3 regions of the Mucilaginibacter sp. PAMB04168 genome follow, and region 3 is predicted to be linked to each of the others. Evidence: riboswitches for the same ligand, from Rfam matches in the RefSeq annotation. Region 3 holds a riboswitch; each other region holds the start of a gene.
The links. Region 3 has a riboswitch for S-adenosylmethionine ahead of ABDD94_RS09380 (O-acetylhomoserine aminocarboxypropyltransferase/cysteine synthase). Riboswitches for the same ligand answer to the same signal wherever they lie in the genome.
Positions count from the first base shown of each region.

Region 1: another riboswitch for S-adenosylmethionine. It lies ahead of metH (methionine synthase); the one in region 3 lies ahead of ABDD94_RS09380 (O-acetylhomoserine aminocarboxypropyltransferase/cysteine synthase).
Region 2: another riboswitch for S-adenosylmethionine. It lies ahead of ABDD94_RS11310 (TlpA family protein disulfide reductase); the one in region 3 lies ahead of ABDD94_RS09380 (O-acetylhomoserine aminocarboxypropyltransferase/cysteine synthase).

Region 1 covers NZ_CP155079.2:402,503-410,123, reverse strand. Annotated here, with positions in the region: gene ABDD94_RS01505 (hypothetical protein) at 1-144, shown strand, start outside; gene ABDD94_RS01500 (Bax inhibitor-1/YccA family protein) at 217-942, shown strand; SAM riboswitch class I at 1,056-1,170, shown strand; gene metH (methionine synthase) at 1,321-4,995, shown strand; gene metF (methylenetetrahydrofolate reductase [NAD(P)H]) at 5,057-6,013, shown strand; gene ABDD94_RS01485 (hypothetical protein) at 6,072-7,304, shown strand; gene ABDD94_RS01480 (HAD family phosphatase) at 7,301-7,621, opposite strand, start outside.
Region 2 covers NZ_CP155079.2:2,661,297-2,668,917, forward strand. Annotated here, with positions in the region: gene ABDD94_RS11295 (alkaline phosphatase D family protein) at 1-1,548, shown strand, start outside; gene ABDD94_RS11300 (hypothetical protein) at 1,691-1,942, shown strand; gene ABDD94_RS11305 (Hsp70 family protein) at 2,516-3,787, shown strand; SAM riboswitch class I at 4,123-4,235, shown strand; gene ABDD94_RS11310 (TlpA family protein disulfide reductase) at 4,317-4,931, shown strand; tRNA gene ABDD94_RS11315 (tRNA-Cys) at 4,939-5,010, shown strand; gene ABDD94_RS11320 (transferrin receptor-like dimerization domain-containing protein) at 5,273-7,501, shown strand; gene ABDD94_RS11325 (TonB-dependent receptor) at 7,516-7,621, shown strand, end outside.
Region 3 covers NZ_CP155079.2:2,177,345-2,184,965, reverse strand. Annotated here, with positions in the region: gene metX (homoserine O-acetyltransferase) at 1-449, opposite strand, end outside; gene ABDD94_RS09380 (O-acetylhomoserine aminocarboxypropyltransferase/cysteine synthase) at 553-1,887, opposite strand; SAM riboswitch class I at 2,153-2,268, opposite strand; gene ABDD94_RS09375 (dihydrolipoamide acetyltransferase family protein) at 2,937-4,289, opposite strand; gene ABDD94_RS09370 (competence/damage-inducible protein A) at 4,339-5,580, opposite strand; gene ABDD94_RS09365 (putative LPS assembly protein LptD) at 5,583-7,621, opposite strand, start outside.

The sequences.
Region 1 (7,621 bases), 1.8 Mb from region 3:
CATGTAATACGGGAATTTAAGCAAAGCAACATCGACTATTTTATCAACTTTGGTGGCGGGCTGGACGAACTGGGCTGGCGCACATTAAAACCTTTGCAGGTTTTTAAACGGGTTGAAGAACAATTAATGCGCAGGCTTACCTAAACTTTAAGCCCTTTGGGCTGTCTAATAAGTACAATAAAAATTATCATACCTTTAACCTGATTAATTAAGAAAATGGAAAATACGAATTATCAATACGAGGATGTCATTCAGCTGGATGACCAAGCCTCATCGCGCCGGTTTATTGCCAATGTGTTTATGTGGATGTTTGTGGCATTAGGTATTTCGGCAGTTTGCGCCTACCTGTTTGCAACTGATGCAAATCTGCTAAGCAAATTTGTTGATTTAAACACTGGCCGTCGTACCGGCTTAGGTACTATTATTATGTTTGCCCCTTTAATATTTGTAATGATTATGTCATTCGGGCTAAACAAAATATCAGCACCGGTGCTTACCCTGCTGTTTGTGGTTTTTGCTGCCCTTATGGGTACCAGCCTTAGCTTTGTGCTGTTGGTTTATACATCTTCGTCGGTATTAGGTGTATTCATTACGGCCTCTGCTGTTTTTGGCATTATGGCGGTAGCCGGTTATACTACCAATCAAGATCTAACCAAATTTGGCTCATTAATGATTATGGGCTTAATAGGTATGATCATCGCTTCTGTTGTAAACATGTTCCTGGCCAGTCCGGGTTTAAGCAAAGCCATTAGCTATATTGGTGTAGCGGTGTTTGTGGGCTTAACTGCTTATGATGTGCAAAAGCTAAAACGCATAGGTGCCGGCTTGGAGTTGGGTATGGCTGATGCTAAAAAGATGGCCATTATGGGTGCTTTAACCCTGTATATGGATTTCATCAACCTGTTCTTATCCTTATTAAGAATATTCGGCAGCCGCAGATAACGTTAAATAATTATATAACAAGAGCTGCCCAAAAGGCAGCTCTTGTTGTTTGGAAGCTATTTTGCTTAAAAACTGGCATTTGCAATTCACAACGCTATTTTGCAACTTTGCAATGCTTATAGAGAAAGATGGAGGGACTGGACCCTGCGAAGTCTTAGCAACCTGTACTTACAAGGTGCTACATTCTACTTAAAACCATTCACTAAAAGGTTTTAAGACGGATAAGCGAAAGTCAAAATCCAATACACCGACTTTTCGATATAAGCATGTAATAAGATTTGAGCTATCAGATATGAAACTGACAGGATTTTGCATGCGTTTGCAAGTAAATCCTACGCTTTATCTCACATCTCTTGCCTCACATCTCATATCCAAAATATGGACATAAAAAACGAGTTAAAGAAACGCATATTAGTAATTGACGGCGCCATGGGAACCATGATACAGCGCTATCAGTTAACGGAGGAGGATTTTCGCGGGGAGCGTTTTAAAAATCATCCATCCGATTTAAAGGGCAATAACGACCTGCTGAACCTTACACGCCCTGACGTAATTAAAGCTATACATGGCGAGTACCTGGATGCAGGTGCCGATATTATTGAAACCAACACATTTAGTACCCAGCGTATATCACTGGCCGACTATCATATGGAAGAGCTGGCTTACGAGCTAAGCTATGAAGGTGCCCGTTTAGCCCGCGAGGCGGCTGATGATTATACTATTAAAACGCCCGGCAAGCCGCGCTTTGTAGCCGGCGCTGTCGGCCCTACCAACCGCACCGCTTCCCTTTCGCCCGACGTGAACGACCCGGGCTATCGTGCCGTTACTTTTGACGATCTTGCAGAAGCGTACTATGATCAGATTAGAGGCTTGGTTGACGGTGGCTCAGACCTGCTCTTAATCGAAACCATATTTGACACGCTGAATGCCAAGGCAGCCCTGTTTGCCGCCCAGCGCTATGCACAGGAATCGGGCAAGAACCTGCCCATCATGATTTCGGGTACCATAACCGATGCCTCGGGCCGCACCCTATCGGGCCAAACGGTGGAGGCTTTCTGGAACTCCATACGCCATGCCAACCTGCTATCGGTGGGATTAAACTGCGCTTTAGGGGCTAGAGAGATGCGACCATATCTGGAAGAACTCTCTAACAAAGCCGATGTATATATTTCAGCTTATCCAAATGCAGGTTTGCCTAATGAGTTTGGCGCTTATGACGAACAACCGCATGAAACCGCCCACCAGGTCGATGACTTTATGCAAGCTAGCCTGGTTAATATTGTAGGCGGCTGTTGCGGCACCACGCCCGATCACATTAAATGCATTGCCGAACGGGCAGCTAAATACTCGCCACGGCAACTACCAACGCTTGAGCCTTATATGCGCCTCAGTGGTTTAGAAGCCGTTACCCTAACGCCTCTAACCAACTTTGTGAACGTAGGCGAGCGGACCAACATTACCGGTTCGCCCAAGTTTTCAAAGCTTATACTGGCCGAAAACTATGAGGAAGCCCTCACAGTTGCCCGCCAGCAAGTAGAAGGTGGTGCCCAGGTGATTGACATTAATATGGATGAGGGCATGATTGATTCGGAAGCCGTAATGGTTAAATTTCTGAATTTGGTGGCCTCCGAACCTGATATTGCCAAGCTGCCCATCATGGTCGACTCCTCTAAATGGTCGGTTATTGAAGCCGGTTTAAAATGCTTGCAGGGTAAGGGTATTGTAAACTCAATTTCGCTAAAAGAAGGTGAAGACAAGTTTAGAGAATACGCGCGCAAGATACTGAACTACGGTGCTGCTACGGTTGTAATGGCGTTTGATGAGCAAGGGCAGGCCGATAATTATGAACGCCGTATAGAAATTTGTAAACGATCTTACGATATACTGGTGAACGAAATTGGCTTTCCACCGGAGGATATCATTTTCGACCCTAACATCCTTACCGTTGCCACCGGTTTGGAAGAGCATAATAATTATGCTGTTGACTTTATTAACGCCACCCGTTGGATAAAAGAAAATTTACCACACGCCAAAGTAAGCGGTGGTGTGAGTAATATATCTTTCTCTTTCCGCGGTAATAACGTTGTACGCGAGGCTATGCACTCGGCCTTTTTATACCATGCTATACAGGCTGGCATGGATATGGGCATTGTAAATGCCGGTATGCTCGAGGTGTACGAGGAAATTCCTAAACCTCTTTTAGAGCGTGTAGAGGATGTACTACTCAACCGCCGCGAGGATGCTACTGAACGCCTGGTAGAATATGCCGAAACGGTAAAAAGCAAAGGCAAAGAAATTGTACGTGATGAAAGCTGGCGTAATGAACCGGTACAAAAGCGACTCTCGCACGCACTGGTAAAAGGTATTGTGGAATATATTGATGTCGATGTGGAAGAAGCACGCCATCAATACGAACGCACGCTGGAAGTTATTGAAGGCCCCCTGATGGACGGGATGAACATTGTAGGCGACCTGTTTGGCGCCGGTAAAATGTTTTTGCCACAGGTGGTAAAATCGGCCCGGGTAATGAAAAAGGCCGTAGCTTACCTGCTGCCCTTTATTGAAGCCGAAAAGCTGAAAAACGCCGATGGCAACCAGCGCAGCAATGCTGGCAAGGTACTTATGGCCACCGTTAAAGGCGATGTGCACGACATTGGTAAAAACATTGTAGGCGTAGTACTGGCTTGTAATAACTTCGAGATCATTGACCTGGGCGTAATGGTGCCCGCCAATAAAATTATAGAGGAAGCTAAAAAACATAACGTAGATATTATTGGCCTTAGTGGTCTGATTACGCCATCGCTTGATGAAATGGTACACTTTGCCAAAGAAATGGAACGCGAAGGGTTTACTATCCCATTAATTATTGGGGGGGCAACCACCTCTCGTATTCATGCCGCAGTTAAAGTAGCGCCGCATTATTCGGGCCCTGCCATACATGTGCTGGATGCATCGCGCAGTGTAACCGTGTGCAGCACTTTGATGAGTAAGGAGAACCGCGACGAGTACATACAAACCATTAAAGACGAGTACGCCAAAGCCCGCGAAGCACACCTGAACAAACGGAACGACAAACGCTTCCTCACTTTAGAAGAAGCACGGGCCAATAAGTTTCAGCTGGATCTGGATGGCTCAGTAGCTCCGGCACCGTCTTTTACAGGCACCAAGGTATTTCAAGCATATCCGCTAAAAGAACTGGTTCCTTATATAGATTGGACGCCGTTCTTCCATACCTGGGAACTGCGCGGTAGCTATCCGAAAATATTTAACGATAAGAACGTGGGCATCGAAGCTAAAAAGCTTTTTGACGATGCGCAGGAGATGCTGCAGAAAGTCATTAATGGAAACTTGCTGCAAGCCAACGGCGTAATCGGTTTCTGGCCGGCCAACAGCGTAGGCGATGACATTGAGCTGTACAGTGATGAAAGCCGTACACAATTGCTAACCCGCATACACACCCTGCGCCAGCAAGGCGAAAAGGTTAAAGGCGAACCATACTATGCCCTGGCCGATTTTATAGCACCTAAAGAAAGCGGCGTGCCCGACTACTTTGGCGGCTTTGCCGTAACCACAGGTATTGGCTGCGATGAACTGGTAGCTAAATACGAGGCCGACCATGATGATTATAACAGCATTATGGCCAAAGCCATCGCCGACCGCCTGGCCGAAGCCTTTGCTGAAAAAATGCACGAACTTGTACGCCGCGAGTATTGGGGCTATGCCAAAGACGAGCAACTGGATACTGAGCAGCTTATAAAAGAACAATACCAGGGTATACGTCCGGCACCAGGTTACCCTGCCTGCCCGGAGCATACTGAAAAAGTAACCCTCTTTGATTTGCTGAAAGCTGAAGATAATGCCCATATGCACCTTACCGAAAGTATGGCAATGTTACCCACCGCCTCGGTAAGCGGCTTTTACTTTTCTCACCCCGAGTCGAAATATTTTGGTTTAGGTAAGATAGGCAAAGACCAGGTTGAAGACTATGCCAAGCGCAAGAGCATGTCGGTAGAAACGATAGAAAGGTGGCTGGGACCGAATTTGAATTATTAAGAAATTCTATCTGCAGAAAAATATTTACAAAAACTGGTAGCACAAACAGTGCATTTATAACATGAAAATAACGGAGCACATCCAAAACGCCAACGGCAAAACACTTTTTTCTTTCGAGCTTCTACCGCCTATTAAAGGGCAAAGTATGGATGGTATATATAAAGCAATAGATCCGCTAATGGAGTTTAAGCCTCCGTTTATTGATGTTACCTCATCACGCGAAGATTTGTTTTATAAGGAAACGCCCGATGGTAATATACAAAAAGCTACCTACCGCAAACGCCCGGGTACTGTAGCCGTGTGTGCGGCCATTAAGCACAAATATGGGGTTGATACTGTTCCACACCTTATTTGCGGTGGTTTTACCAAAGAAGAAACTGAATATGCATTGATCGACCTGCAATTTTTAGGCATCGATAATGTACTGGTACTACGCGGCGACGCCCGCAAAACCGATCCAGGGTTTATACCTACTCCTGGTGGCCACTGTTATGCTACCGATTTATTGGAACAAGTAACCAATATGAACAACGGTATATACTTGCACGAGTACCAGGACACCTCTTACAAAACAGATTTTTGCATAGGAGTAGCAGCATACCCTGAAAAGCACTTTGAATCGCCCAACCTAAAAACAGACTTCAAGTACTTGAAAAAGAAGATTGAGGGAGGCGCTGATTTCATAGTGACGCAAATGTTTTTTGATGTGAACAAATACAAGGAGTTTGTTAAGCTATGTCGTGAAAATGGCATCAATGTGCCTATTATACCCGGTTTAAAACCCATAACTACAGCCAAGCAATTAATTAACCTGCCCAAAATATTCCATATCGATATTCCTGAAGATTTGAGCGATGCCGTACATGCCTGCAAGAATGACAAAGATGTGAAAGAAGTAGGCATAGAGTGGATGATTAACCAATGTAAGGAACTGGTTGAATTTGGTGTACCGGTATTGCATTTTTACACCATGGGCAACCCTGAACCCACCAAGCGCATTGCCAGAGAGATTTTTTAAGGTTTACATGAAGGCGTAAGTATTTAATTATATTTATGCCTTCAATCTGAAACTTTTCATGAAGCAAATTAGCTTAACGCTTTTTATTCTTATTTTTCTGTTTGCGGGTATAGGTCACGCGCAATCCAACTACAAACCAGGAATTGTCATTCAATCAAAAGGCGATACGCTGAAAGGCCTTATAAATTATCGTGAGTGGAGTAGCAGTCCTGAGTATTGTGAGTTTAAAACCGATTTATCACAAAAGGCCCAGAGATTTTACCCTAACAGTATTCAAAGTTTTGAAATTGCCGGTTTAGAAAAATACCTAGCCTATAGTGGCCGAATAAGCATGGACAAAAACGTTTTTCCTGATGTTTCGCCAAGCCTTGACACCACAACTACACCAGACACCATATTTCTAAAGTTTGCGTACCAAGGCAGGCAAGTAAGCTTACTAGAACAAACAGATAACCTGAAACAGCGCTTGTTTATATTGGAAAATGGCAGGCAGCCGATGGAACTGAAGTTTTATCAATACTATAGAAATGATAATAAGCTTATGGTGGTTAACCTTTTTCAGGAATCTTTGCTTCGGCTTGCTGAACGTTACAACAGTACAGATCGTAGCTTAATAAGCCAGATAGAATATAGCCGGTTTTCTGTATCAAATATAACGTCTATAATAAAGAAAATCAATCAGGACAATAGTAAAACAGGCACATCAAATACCCGCTTTTATGCAGGTGTGATATTGGGGCAAGCTAAAACTGTTTTTAGCGGCACAACACCTTTTAACGGCACTTCTTCGACAGATTTTATGCCAGGTCTGAGTGCCGGACTAGACTTCTTTACCAATATAAACACCCAGAAAATGTTCTTTAGAGCGGAGCTTTCAGTCTGGACTACGCGTGCCAATGTAACTAACGCAGTGCCGACGGCTTATCTGGCCACATCACAGCAACAGCAGTATAAGTTTGAGCAGTATACCGCAAGTTTAACGCCCGGAGTATTCTGCAATATTTATAATAAAGAAGGTTTTAAAGTTTTTTTTGGTGTTGGTGTCAGTTTCAATTTTTCGATTTACAATAATAATCAGTTGAGTTTCGCCGAAACTGTTTATCCAAATTACTATGACTTAGAAAAGCTTTGGATTAACTTCCCCCTCCAAACCGGCGTAACTATTACAAAGAAGTGGGACGTTTTTGCCCGCTATACACCACCAGTTGCGTTTGAACGTTATAATACAATTTCAATTAGTCACGAAATGTACGGCTTAGGCGTTTATTATCATTTTAGCAAAATCAATTAAAGTAATGCCTGCTCTTTAAACCAACCTTCCAGCTGTGCAGCATTCTGAAAATGCAGGCTTTTAATACCTAACTCTTCAGCGGCTTTTACATTGCGCAGGTTGTCGTCTATAAATAACGCTTCTTCAACTTTTACATGGTAGCGGTTAAGCAGTGTGTAGTAAAAATCGGGGTTAGGCTTGCGGATCTTTTCAATGCCCGATACCACTATTCCGTCAAACCAGTTCAGAAAATCGTAATGCTGCAAGGCGATCTCAAATGTTTCGGCCGACCAGTTAGTTAGTGCATACAGCTTGTACCTGCCGCTGCCTTTCAACTG
Region 2 (7,621 bases), 480 kb from region 3:
ACACAAATTATTTTGTGGACCCGTTATACACCCGCAGCACAAGAAGTCACCAAACCTACAATATTACTGGATGTAGCTAAAGATAAAGATTTTAAGAACGTAGTAGTAAGTCAGTCGGTTATGGTTGATACAGCCAGCGATTATACTGTGCACGTAGATGTAAGTAACTTAACGGCAAATACCAAGTATTACTATCGTTTTCGCAACGAGAAGACAATGGCGGTATCCGTAACTGGCGAAACTAAAACGTTACCGGCAGCTGGGCAGGCAAATGAAGTGAAGATGGCCGTTGTATCATGTGCTAATTTCCAAGCTGGCTTGTTCAATGTTTACGGTGCCGTAGCCGAGTCAGATGCCGACGTGGTGGTGCACTTGGGCGATTACATTTATGAGTACCCGGCCGGCGGGTATGGAGCCAGTACAGCAACGGCCAATTTAAACCGGGCGCATAAACCGGTTGGTGAAATACTTAAAGTGGCAGACTACCGCGAAAGGTACCGCCAGTACCGTAGCGATGAGCAATTACAGAAAGCGCATCAGTTAAAACCATTCATTTGTGTATGGGATGACCATGAGGTGGCAAATGATGCGTATAAAGATGGGGCAGAGAATCATCAGGCCAATGAAGGTGATTTTGCAACGCGTAAACTAAGTGCAATACAGGTATGGCATGAGTATTTACCGGCTCGCGTTCAGGATAATGCCAAAATTTACCGGAATTTTGACTTTGCTGGCTTTGTCAACTTAATAATGCTGGACACCCGAATAGTTGGTCGGGATAAACAACTTAGTTATGTGGATTACCTCACCGCATCCGGACTTAATACAACAAAGTTTTTAACCGATTGGCAAAACCCGCAACGCAGCATACTGGGCGCTGAGCAAAAAAGTTGGTTGGCTGCTAAGCTAAATAGCAGTTCTGCAAAATGGCAGGTTCTGGGAAACCAGGTATTAATGGGTAAAATGTTTATGCCCGCCGAATTGTTGCTGATTGTTGCTCAAATAGCCGGCGGGAGTACTGACGCTACATTGCTTACACAATACAACACCTTGGTAACCCAACTGGTAGCCATCAAATCACGCATGCTGCAAAATGATCCTACCTTAACCGCGGCAGAAAAAGCCAGGGTACAAAATGCGTTACCGTACAATCTAGATGCTTGGGACGGGTACCCTGCTGAACGTGAAATGGTATATGCTTCAGCAGCTGGTAAAAAGCTTGTTTCATTAGCCGGCGACACGCATAATGCATGGTATTCAATCTTAACAGCTAACAATGGGCAAAAAGCAGGCGTTGAGTTTGCCACTGCCTCTGTGACTTCTCCAGGCTTTGAAGCCATATTTGGTAGTAATCCACAAACAGTCGCCAGCTTCGAGCAAGCCAACGCATTACTTATCGAAGAACTTGAATACTTGGACGCGTCAAGACGCGGATATATTATGGCCACTTTCACAGCCAACGAAGCTAAATCCGAATGGCGGTATGTAAGTACAATCAATAATGTTAATAGTGCTACCACTACCGGTAAAAGTGTTGTAGTAGTATAATAAACATGACTAATGTTTATAAATAGGCGGCGTTAATCTGCCTTTATACAAGCGCTTATTAACATGTGTTTGTTAACATAAACATAATATTGAAGTAACATTCAGATAATTTAGATTTGACGCTTATCAAGAAGCTACTTTTATGTCAACCAAGTCATCCTTAAAAAGCGCAAAAAAAACTGCCAAAAACGAAATTGAGTCAGTACTGATTAAAGAACTAAATAACGTTACTGCTAAGTTTGGTCCTGGTTCGAAAAAGTTCAAAAAAAGCATTGAAAAAAGTTCAAAAAGATTAGCCAAGAAGCTTAGCAAGGAAATTAAGATTGACGAATCATTTTTCGCCAATGAAAGTATTACTGACGAAAGCAAGCCTAATAAAGACAACGCAAAATAACGCGTTATCCAACCCGGCGATGTTCTTGTATTGTGAATTGTAGATCTCAATCGGATAATTTAATGATAAGCTATTAATTGCAGACAGTATTAATCGGAGTTTAATGAGCTCGAAGGCAGACATTGTTTGTTGAAAGCCGTTAAACTCTGGTTATTAAAAAGCACATTAATACAAGTTTTTTTAAAGTACGATAGTCTGTAAGCATCGTATCAACTATAGCGTTCTCTGTTTTACATCCTAAATGTAAATCGAGCTTGTTGCCGTAAGCTCGGGCAAGCCTATTAGCATCTCATATAATTGCCTCTACAGGTGCGTTGCCTTCGAAATCTATTTTGCCAATTTATAAGCTGCCACTAAACAGATCACTGGCTTTGTGCTCGGCCATGGATTTTTGTACTTGTTGCACATGATGTAATTAATCGAAGCAATTTTAATTAAATTACGTTCAATTTAAATGGACGTCATGCCACTCCCTGATTAGCTTGGCGTAATCTTGAGACTGGCAATTTCATTTTGACTTTATTTTTTGATACTTTCGCCGCCCTTTAAATTTTTTGGTAAGGCGGCATTTATATGAATAAGTTTTTATACGGAATTGATTTTGGTACAACCAACTCTGCCCTGGCTATCTACAATGAGGAAACCAAAGAAATTCAACATACCATCATTATTCCCTCGCTTATTTATTTTTATGAACAGCAGCGCTCGGGCATTGCTCCGGATTACGTAGTAGGCCAGGAAGCAATTTCGGCTTACTTAAACGAGCAAATGAGCGGGCGTTTTATAAAGTCGGTTAAGCAAATTTTATCCAGAAGCAGTTTTACCGAAACGCGGATTCACAACAAACGATACAACGCATCTGATTTGGTGGCCATCATTCTGAAAGAATTAAAATCGCGGGCTGATAAACTAATTGGCCAGGATTGCCGTAAGGCTGTTATAGGCAGGCCTGTATTCTTTGATGATGATAACGTGCAAAAGGATACCCTTGCACAAACCCGCCTTAGCAAGGCTGCAGAGTTGGCAGGGTTCAGGGAGGTCCGCTTTCAATTTGAGCCAATCGGCGCTGCTTTTGCTTATGAAAGAACTTTGCAAAAAAAGGAAAATGTACTGGTTGCAGATTTAGGTGGAGGTACTACTGATTTTACTTATTTGGTTCTTGATCCAGAGAAAGCGGGGAGCAAAGACAGGAAGAACGACATGATGGCCACAGGTGGTATTTACATAGGAGGTGACAGCTTTGATGCCGCATTTATGTGGGAAAAAGGTACGCCCTATTTTGGCAAGCATACACAATATGAAGCTACCCCGGGCAAGCGGTTAACTGTGCCTAAATCACTTTTTGCCAATATATGCTCGTGGGAGCAAATGAACTTTTTTAATGGCCAGCGAATTAAAAAGGATATTGAAGACTATTATTACTTTTCGGGGAAAGACCGGCAATTCAAAAACCTGATTACGCTTATTGAACACAACTTGGGTTACTCTGTGTTCAGGTGTATTGAGAAAACCAAAATAACACTCTCTAATGCAGACACTGCTCGGTTCGCTTACCATGAAATGGATATTGACATAGAAGAGGATGTTCCACTGTCGGTTTATGAACAAATAATTGCCAAAGACGTAACCCGAATTGCCAACTACCTCGACGAATTTATATCGCACAACAAGATAGAACCCAGCAATGTCGACAGTATTTTTTTAACTGGTGGCACTTCAATGGTTGGGAGTGTTCAAAACATATTCAAAGAAAAGTTTCCTCACGTCAACCTCAATTCGGGCGACAATTTTAAAAGTGTGGCTACAGGTTTGGCTTATAGCGGATATCTATTTGAAGGTGAATGATGATTGAATCATAGCATCCAGTATCATCACGCTTAATTGTAATAAAAGGATAAGCATTAGTAAGGAAGTCACCACGCATTGCAACAAGTTCCATAATTACCCAGTTGCTAATACAAAGCCGTTACTTACCACAAAAATAGGCTTATTTGGAACCTTTAGAAACTGCCGGCCAATCTTCCCTATGCATATACAATTCGGTATAACTGCGCCTGTATCTGACTAACTTGTACGTTTCTTTGTGTCACATTTATTTCATTTTGAAAATTATCTACTAAATCTATAGACTATGTAAAATATATAGCTATATTTGCAGTGTTAAATAACGTACTTTGATTTACTTATCCAGAAAGACTGAGGGAAAGGCCCTGTGAAGTCTTAGCAACCTATACCACCTCAAAAGGTAAAAGGTGCTAATTCCTGCTCCTCAAATGAGAGAGAATGATAAGATACAAGTTTTGCTTGTTCATCGCCCATTTACAGTCTCGCTGGTATAAGTATTTGAAATTGAGAGCAATCAACTTATATGATTATGAAAAATTACCTATTACAATCTCTTTCCAAAGCAATGTTTGCAGCTTCTGTAATTGTTGCGGCCGCATTTCAATCAAATGCGCAAACGCAAAGCGCTGCGCAACAATCATCTCCAGTTGCAACCGCCGCAAATGCAGACAGAGGATACCTGGTTAAGGTAGGAGACCAGGCGCCCGACAATTTTGAATTAGTGTTAGATAACGGAAAGAAAACCTCCCTGAAGCAGTTACGCGGCAAAGTGGTTGTATTGCAATTTACAGCTAGCTGGTGCAGCGTATGCCGCAGAGAAATGCCGCATTTGGAAACAGACGTGTGGAAGGCTTACCAGAATAAAAACGTAGTGCTTATTGGTGTAGACCGTGACGAACCACTCGAGAAAGTGCAGAAGTTTCGCCAGGATATACAGGTAACCTATCCTTTGGCTTTAGATCCAGGCGCCGATATATTTGGCCGCTTTGCTGATAAAAAAGCTGGTGTTACACGTAATGTAGTTATCGATCAAAGTGGTAAGATAGTTTTTTTGACGAGGCTTTACGACGTAAACGAATTCACGGAAATGGTAAAAGTGATAGACGATTTAGCAAACAAACCTTTGTTAAAGGCATCGCTTTAAAAGCAATGGTGGAGTGGCCGAGCGGTTAGGTAGGGGTCTGCAAAACCTTGTACGGTGGTTCGAATCCATCCTCACACCTCATCATCGGGTTATTAAGTTTTAGGCGCTGTAGGCAACCCGGTGGCATTATTTCAAAGCGCTAAGGCAATTTAAATGTATCTACAATTTTATGAATTTTAATTTTTACTCTAAAACCGGCTTTTTTAAACTAATAGCCTGTATCCACTCTTCGAATGATGTTGCTTGTACAAGCAATGGTTGCTGTTGATCTCGTCTTATTTATAGAGTAACCTTACCGATCCAGGTTCTCACCCTCTTTTTATTTAAATATAAATTTCTTTATGAAAAAAATAAGGATGCTGGCAGTGTTATGCTTTGCCGGTTATGCTACATCATACGCACAAAACACAAACATTAAGGGCTTCACGGCGGCAGCTGCAACTAAACAACTTCAGGCAGAAAAAGACTTTGATAAGCACATAAGTAATGTGCGTATTGGCCATAATATTAAAGAATTGGCTGCACGTCCTCACCATTTGGGCTCGCCCGGAGGAAAGGCCGTAGCACAAGCCGTTTTACAAAAGTTTAAAGAGTATGGATGGGATGCTCGTATCGAAACGTACCAAGTGTTGTTTCCAACGCCGAAAACGCGATTGCTTGAGCTTACTTATCCTACTCGATATACAGCAAAACTTAAGGAACCGGCTGTTGCCGAGGATGCCACATCAGGGCAGGAAGGGCAGTTGCCCACCTATAATGCCTGGGGAGCCGATGGTGATGTAACCGGCGAATTGGTATATGTGAATTACGGCTTGCCCGATGATTACGAGCAGCTTAACAAACTGGGCATTGATGTAAAAGGAAAAATAGTAATTGCCAAATATGGCCGCTCGTGGAGAGGTATTAAACCAAAAGTAGCTTATGAGCATGGAGCCATTGGCTGTATAATATATTCAGATCCTAAAGACGATGGTTTTTACCAGGGCGAGGTATATCCTAAAGGTCCGTTCAAAAATGACCAGACCGTGCAGCGCGGCTCTGTGATGGATATGGTTATTTACCCGGGCGATCCTTTAACGCCGAATGTTGGGGCAACTGCAAAAGCCAAAAGATTAGACAAAAGCGAGGCGCAGACCATTTTAAAGATTCCGGTGTTACCCATTAGTTATGGTGATGCACAACCGTTGCTTGCTGCATTGGGTGGCCCGGTTGCACCGGCAGATTGGCGCGGAGCACTGCCCATTACTTATCATGTTGGCCCGGGCAAAGCAAAGGTTCATTTAAAAATAGAGCATAACTGGGATTTAGTGCCCGCCTACAACGTAATTGCCAAAATAAAGGGTAGCCAATTCCCTGAGCAATGGGTAATACGGGGCAATCACCACGATGCCTGGGTAAACGGCGCTGATGACCCCATAAGTGGTTTGGCTGCCCAGTTGGAAGAAGCGAGGGCCATTGGCCTCTTAGTAAAAGCAGGCTACAAACCAAAACGTACACTGGTTTATTGCGCTTGGGATGGCGAAGAACCATCGTTGCTCGGCTCAACAGAATGGGTGGAGGATCATGCTGTGGAGCTGAAAGAAAAGGCAGTAGCTTATATCAATTCCGATGGCAACAGCCGTGGCTTTTTGGGTGCCGGAGGTTCGCATGCGCTTGAGGTATTCACCAGCGAAATTGCTAAAGACGTGATGGATCCACAGACCCGCGTAAGCGTTTTTGAACGTAAGCGGGCTAATGATGCTGTGCATGCTGTATCAGCCAAAGCGCAAAAAGCGATACTTAAGCAAGATACGCTCACGCTTTCGGCATTGGGTACGGGTTCTGATTATTCCGCGTTTTTACAGCATTTAGGCATCCCCACACTTAACCTGGGTTATGGTGGCGAAGACAGCGGAGGTGATTATCATTCCATTTATGACTCGTATGATGATTATGTGCGTTTTAAAGACAGCAGCTTTGTATATGGTGTTGCCCTGGCCCAAACAGCAGGCCGCGCCGTGTTGCGACTGGCCAATGCAGACGTGTTGCCGTTTGACTTTGTAACCCTGGGTAAAGTTATTAACCAGTACGAAGGTGAGGTTAAACAACTTACCGAACAGCTACGTGAAAGATACAGTACCGAAAACCAGCTTATAAAAAGCAACAGTTACCAATTGGCTAATGATCCTAAGGATAAATCCATTTTACCCGTTGCGAAGCCAGAGGTACCCAGTTTTGATTTTGCAGCGTTTGATAACGCATTACAAAAGCTCAAGCAATTGGCAACTGCTCTAAATGGGGTAAGTGGCCAGGCATTAAAAGACGCTAAACTGGCTGCAAAATTCAACAACGCAGTTTACCAGGCCGAGAAAAGTTTACTTATTGCAGAAGGGCTTCCTAAGAGACCATGGTATCGTCACAGTATTTACGCGCCCGGTTTTTACACCGGTTATGGCGTAAAAACGCTCCCCGGCATAAGAGAGGCCATTGAACAGAATAACTGGGAAGAAGCCAGGCAACAAATAGCCGTAGCTACCAAGGCTATCGAACAGCTTAACACAAAACTTGGAAACATAACTCAAGTTCAATAACAACCTAATAAGATATGAAATATAAAATTTTACTGTTCATCTTCCTGGTAAGCTGGGTATCCTTTGCCCAAGCACAGGAACGCAAAATAAGCGGGACGGTAACGCAGGAGGGTAGTACAC
Region 3 (7,621 bases):
TCAGGTTCTATAATGCTCCATTCCAATGCCTGCTGGCCGCCTAATGAGCCGCCTATCAACACCCAAATATCTTTGATACCTAAATGCGCTGCAAGTAAGCGGTGCACATTGGCCATATCCCGCGTGGTATACTGCGGAAAAGATAGGTAGTAAGGTTGACCAGTAGCCGGGTTAATGCTTAACGGGCTGGTAGTACCATAAGCAGATCCCAATACGTTGGCGCAAATGATAAAATGTTCGTCAGGATTAAAAAAGTAACCCTCGCCTACCAAACCTTTCCACCAGTCAAACACATCTGAGTTGGCGGTTAGGGCGTGGCAAACCCAAACCACGTTATCTTTGGCTTCGTTCAACCGGCCATAAGTATGATAGCCTATCTCAAGGTTCTCCAGTTTCGCTCCTGATTCCAGTTCAAAAGTGCCGTTGTATCGGTATGTCTGTATACTCATTGTTATTTTAAACCGGCCCGCCTGGCTTACAAGCGGTACCAGTCATACTATTAATCAAATTAAATCTATTGCGGCGGCATGTTAATTTTCAGCTGCCTGCCGGTTAGTTAAGTTCGGCCAGCTGAGCCTCTTGCAACTTTATGCTCGCAAATGCCTGTTCAAAGTCGGCTTTTATATCGTCCATATGCTCAATGCCAACGGCTACGCGTAAAAGCGTTGGCGTAACACCGGCAGCAGCCTGCTCCACATCACTTAACTGCTGATGTGTGGTTGCAGCTGGCTGAATAATCAACGTTTTAGCGTCGCCCACGTTAGCCAGGTGGCTTACTAGCTGCAAACTGTTAATGAAGTTTGCAGCATTCTCTTTGCTGCCTTTCAACTCAAATGAGAGTACAGCGCCAAAACCATTTTTTAAGTATTTTTTAGCTAATGTGTGGTAGGGTGACGACGCTAAACCCGGATAATTTACTTTAGCTACCTGCGGGTGCTGCTCCAGCCAGGTGGCCAGTTCAAGTGTATTATCAACATGGCGTTGCACACGCAATGAAAGTGTCTCTAACCCTTGTATCAGTAAAAACGAATTAAATGGCGACTGTGAAGCGCCGAAATCTCGCAGCCCTTCCACCCGTGCACGAATAATGAATTGAATATTGCCAAACGGCCCGTTAACACCAAATACGTCAGAAAAAACTAAACCGTGATAACCATCTGATGGCTCACTGAATTGTGGATACTTGCCATTTCCCCAGTTGTAGTTGCCCCCATCTACTATTACACCGCCAATGCTAGTACCGTGGCCGCCAATCCATTTTGTAGCACTTTCTACCACCACATTGGCTCCATGCTCTATTGGGCGAAAAAGGTAGCCTCCTGCGCCAAAGGTATTGTCAACTATCAACGGCAAATCGTGCTTGCGGGCCAGTGCAGCTATCTTGTCAAAATCGGGTACATTAAAGCCTGGGTTACCGATGGTTTCCAAGTAAATGGCTTTAGTTTTCTCGTCAATTAATGGCTCAAAGTTTTCGGCCTGGTCGTCTTTCGCAAAGCGGGCTTCAATGCCAAGTCGTTTAAAGGCTACTTTAAACTGGTTATAACTGCCGCCATACAGAAACGGGGAGGTAACAAAATTATCGCCTGCTTGTAAGATGTTGTTAAGCGCTAAAAATTGTGCCGCTTGCCCCGACGCGGTTGCCAACGCTGCCACCCCACCCTCTAATGCTGCTATACGTTTTTCGAACACATCTGTAGTGGGGTTCATGATACGTGAGTAGATGTTGCCAAATTCTTTTAAGGCAAACAGGTTAGCGCCATGCTCGGCATTTTTGAATACGTATGAGGTGGTTTGGTATAAGGGCACTGCCCGCGAACCGGTTGTAGGGTCGGCTTCCTGACCGGCGTGTAACTGTAAAGTTTCGAATTTTAAAGATGAAGTTGACATGGTTGTTGCTGTTTAGATTTGTGCTTAAAACTTGTTGAATTTGCTATAAGCGGAGGTGGCGTACGGACAGGCTATAGCGGTGCCTGAGCGTAAACACGTTACATTATTGCATTAAGTAATGCAGGAAATGACGTACGTGTTGTGCCTCTAACAGCAACACATGCTCATAAAGCCGTTGGCTATATTGCAGGTTGATGGCGTACCCGTTGGGGTAACTAATAAATTAGCAGTAGTGTTGTAGCAGTTAAATCGTTTCATGGCTATTAACTTATATCCCCCGGCTGTATATCCAAACCGGGACAGGAATTGGCACCTTCTCCGTTCATCGGAGGGTTGCCAGCGGGTCAGTGAGCCTGATCTCTCGCCGCTTCTTTATAAATCAAAAACCTACGGAGGGTAATTGATTATGGTATTTAAACCGTTGCACAAAGGTAATGCGTAATATTTTAAAATACCAAGTATTATTAAAAATATTTATTGAGGCGCAGATCTGAAGATATGATTGCGGTTGTTTAATGTTTATAATTTTTATTCCCAATCGAAGTAATGTAATTGGGAATGAATTACTTTGATCATTGAAAGAATTCCTTCAGGAAAGAATAATTGGATTTATCATGTTAATACGGTTTTATTATTTCACCTTCTACAACCACTTCGTTAAAAGGAACTTCAGGAATGATGCTCCATATTGGTTCAGAGCAACCTTGGTGATGGGACTAAGCATCTTTAGCCTGCTTTTAACCTTAACGTGGATTATAAAATTTTTTAGCGGATACTCGTATCAAAGCCGCCTAATTTATGAAGCAACAAGTATTTTCCTGTCATTTGGATTCATTTATGTCTTTTGTTTAAAGGATGGTAAATCGGAAAGGATATACAATGAGTTCAAAGACAGTGACTTTAATAACAAAAGAAATAGATCAATTGCCTGGCTGGTTTGGCTTATAACCTTTTTGATACCGGTAGTTTTAATACTACTTGATAAAAAAACGTCACTCTTTCACTAGCAATTAAGCACACATTACAGCAGCACACAAGTTGGCTTGTTTTTATAACTCCCTGTTCAAATCCCAATGCTCCAGATAATCAGCTACACGCTTCAGGAATGAACCGCCTAACGCGCCGTCTACTACCCTATGGTCATACGACATGGATAAATACAGCATGTGGCGTATAGCGATTACATCACCGGTTGGGGTTTCCAATACGGCAGGTTTTTTCTTGATGGTACCAATAGCCAGAATGGCCACCTGCGGTTGGTTAATAATGGGGGTACCCATAATATTACCAAACATACCTATGTTAGTAACCGTGAAAGTACCGTCGGCTGTATCATCAGGCCGTAATTTATTCAAACGGGCACGGTTGGCTAGGTCATTTACACTCTTAACCAAGCCGGTAAGGTTAAGCGTATCGGCGCGGCGAATAACCGGTACAATTAAATTACCATTGGGCAACGCAGTAGCCATCCCTATGTTAATATCTCGCTTTTTAATGATCTGGGTACCGTTTACAGATACGTTGATCATTGGCATATCGGCAATAGCTTTTGCCACAGCTTCAATAAATATAGGTGTAAATGTAATCTTTTCTCCTTCGCGGGCCTCAAACTTAGCTTTGATCTTCTCTCTCCAGTAAACTAAATTTGTTACGTCGGCCTCTACAAAAGAGGTTACATGCGCTGAAGTTTGAACGCTCATTACCATATGGTCGGCAATTAAGCGGCGCATGCGGTCCATTTCAATGATCTCGTCACTGCCAGAGGTACGGTAAGTTTGTGTGGGTGGTGGTGTATAAGCCGGCTGTGCCGCCTTTGGAGCATAGCTTGCAGCCAATGCCTGTGGTGCCTGAGCAGGTGATGGCTGGCGTTTCTCAAGGTAAGTTAAAAGGTCATCTTTAGTTAAACGACCTTCGGCGCCGGTGCCTGGTATGCCGTCAAGCTCTGCCTGAGTGATGCCTTCCTGATTGGCAATGTTGCGTACCAACGGCGAGTAAAAACGAATACCTGATGATTGTATGGCCGGCACATCAGGCTTGGTCAGGTGCTCCAAACCCGGTATTTCTTTTTCCACTACAGCTTCAGGAACCGGCTCCGGATCCATAATCGGCGCTTCAGGTTGTGATGAAACAGGGGCGGCTTCAACCACATGCTGTTCTTCACCCTCTACCTCAATAATAGCTATAGGACTGCCTACTTGTACTACCTCATCTTTTTGGCACAATTGTTCAACCAGCACACCGCTAACCGGCGAGGGTACCTCAGAGTCAACCTTATCGGTAGCAATCTCTACTACCGCATCATCGGCATCAATTTTATCTCCGGGATTTTTAAGCCAGTTAATCACCGTTGCTTCGGCAACACTTTCGCCCATTTTTGGCAGCAGCAGCTGGTATTTCGCCATGTTTAATCTCTACAATTTATGGCCAAAATTACTTATTTATCTGTTAGTTTTACTGAGCTGCAAGTAAAGTATTCAACATTCCGAGTGCAGTGATGGCCGTGCGCTCAATATTTTGACGGCGCTTGTTGCCAAAAACAAACCTTTTAACCACTATATTCCCTTTGCCCGCCACGCCTATCCAAACGGTGCCAACAGGCTTTTCGGGCGTACCACCATCGGGGCCAGCTATGCCGGTAACCGCAATAGCATAGTCTGATTTAAAGTTGCGCAATGCGCCCTCCACCATTTGTGTGGCTGTTTGCTCACTTACCGCACCGTACTGGCGTAAATTATCTTCTGTAACACCCAATATACTCTCCTTTAACTGATTAGAATAAGACACGGCGCCCCCTAAAAACGTTTTAGATGAGCCGGGGTGCTGCGTAAACAAATGCGCAAGGTAGCCACCGGTGCAACTTTCGGCAAGAGATATGGTTTGACCGAGTTGCTCCAGCTTGTTCATAATGGCTTTCTCCAGAGCAATATCTTCTTGCGCTGCTACTACACTGCCTAAACGATCGGTAAGATGGGCTGCCAGAGTATCTATTTCCTGTTGTAATATTGCTTCATCATCAGCGTAACCGCTCAGGCGCAAACGCACCTGCCCAAGTTTTGGCAAGTAAGCCAACTTGATATAGGGAGGTAATGCTTCTTCAATATCTGCAATACGCTCAGCCAAAAACGACTCTCCCTCGCCTACGGTTAATATAGTTTTATGAATAATAACGGGTAACTTAAAAGTGGCCTTTAGTTTGGGGATTACCTGCTCTTCAACCATATACATCATCTCATGCGGAACGCCCGGCATAGACACGAATATCTTACCGTTATGATTAAACCACATGCCGGGTGCCGTACCATTTTGATTATTAAGCACCCCGCAATTGGCAGGCACCAATGCTTGCTGACGGTTAACCTCTAACAATGGACGATTATATTTGGCAAAAATACGCTCTACGTTGGCTAACGCTTCAGCGTTTTCAACAAAGCCCACGCCAAAATAATCGGCCAGCGTTTTTTTAGTGATATCATCTTTGGTAGGGCCTAATCCGCCTGTAATTAAAACAATATCTGCACGCTGCTGCGCCTCTGCCAAAGCAGTCAGTATATGCTGGCGATCATCTGAAACCGACGAAATTTGCTTAATGCGTACACCAATGGCGTTTAACTGCTGCGCCATCCAGGCAGAGTTTGTGTCTACAATCTGGCCGATGAGTATCTCATCGCCAATGGTTATAATTTCTGCAAGCATGATTAATTGTTATAATAATCTTTTCGTTTGGTAAGTTTTAAATCCTGCAAAATAGAGGCTTTCACACGTAAATCCACGCTAAAAGATTTATATATACCAAAAGGAGTCCACCTGAAAGAAAGGTCCCAGCAATGCAAATCGCGGTAGATAGAAAATTGTGTGATACCCAGTTTAGCCGCCTTAAAATCGTAATTGGTAGTATACTGCACCTTCCATTTAGGCGATACGTTGACATCGCCGCTCGCACTCACCGTGCTTGATGTAGTTTTGGTAAGGTAGGAGTTGTTATAATTAAAGTTGAAGTTGACACTTACGTTGTAAGGTACATTAAAATCCACATAACGACTGGGGTCGCTGTCAATCATGGCTAATTGCTGAGCTTGACCGGCAGTCATATTTTGCAACGTGTTAGGAGCCGGATTTTTCTTGTTGGTTGCCGAGTTTAAGCTAAAGCTCATTGACATGGATAAGTTGGTAAGCGTGGGAAAACGACCGTTCTGAAAGGTGTACCGATCAACCGGACGAATGTATTTCACCAGTGTACCGTTACTAACCGAGTCGCGCACTTCGGTAACGTAAGGATTTAATGTACCGTTTAAACTCACACTTACCTTTTGATTGAAAAGCGCCGTGTGCGCGTTTAGATTTATTGGCGACAGGCGAAACGAGTCGACAGCAAAGTTGTATGCTGTACTCAGGCTTAAACCCTGTAAAATGCTCACCTTGCGGTCGGCACCCGATGTATCAGTACTACGGGCTTTCATTTTAGCTTCGATGGTATTATCTAACGAAAAGCTCACACCCGCAAACCGGCCCGAACTTGGGCCACCAAAAACCGAACTTTCATATATTGAATACTTTTGTGATGTTGCCGGATAGGGCACAATAGCATCACTAACCACCTGGCGATAGTAGCCATAAACGGGATCACCAAAATCGGGGCGATAATTAAAGCTTAATGAAGGCGTCATCACGTGGCGGATGGCTTTCAGACTACCGCCTTTAAACGAAAGTGTGTTATAAACTTTAGTTGAAAAGCCGCCGTTCAACGCGTATTCCCCTGCCCTGGTAAAGCCCGGAACAGTATCGGTAACCAGTTGTTCGTTGCCGCGGATGCTACCACGGGCATAGCGTTTGCGAATACTTTGAAAATACCACCGCTCAGAATAATTGGCGCTGGTATTAAACTGAAAATACTTCAATACATTCAGGTTTAAACCTATAGGTATTTGGTGAAAGAAACCATTTTGCAGGCGTTTAGATAAAGTGGATGCCTTAAACAGCTGCGACTCGGGCACGTCATTAACCTTGTTGGTTCCCTGCAAGGTATAACTTACTGTAACGCGCTGGTACCATTTAGGCTCTCCTACTCTGTCCCTGCTATCAAAAGGACTGATGGAGGACATGTTGAAGTTAAAGGTTGGCAACTCCAGTGATACCGTTCCACGCGATAAGTCCTGGCTATGCGAAAGGCTGGTAGTTAAATTGAATGGCGTACCTGCCCAGGTACGGCTATAAGAAATACTCGAACGAAGGTTGTTTTGCGTTAATTGCTGTATGTTATAATTAGTGGTAGCAGGGTTGTTGGCATAATAAGACTGCGTAGCCGCATTTACCGAAGCGCTGAACGTGCTACCCGGATGAGCGTTGGCATCCTGCGAGTGTGTCCATTGTATATTGTAATCCCTGGTGAACGGATCTCCGGAAACACCGTAGTTATGGGAGCCAAAATTTAGCGCCAATGTTCCCTGGTATTTATAACGCTTTAAATAACGGGCTGTGGTGCCAATCTCTACAGATCCCCTGGAATACACACTTGCCATGGTAGTTAAGTCCAGGTAATCGCTAAAAGCTTTGTAATAGCCAAAGTTTCTTAAAAAGAAGCCTAAACGTGCGTCCTCGCCAAATGAGGGCAAGATGAAGCCGGATGAGCGGCTATTAGGTTTAGGAAAAAAACCAAAAGGTACAGCCACCGGTAACGGCACACCCGCAATTTCAAGATAAGCCGGGCCCGATATTATGCGGTTTTTTTCGCCAATGC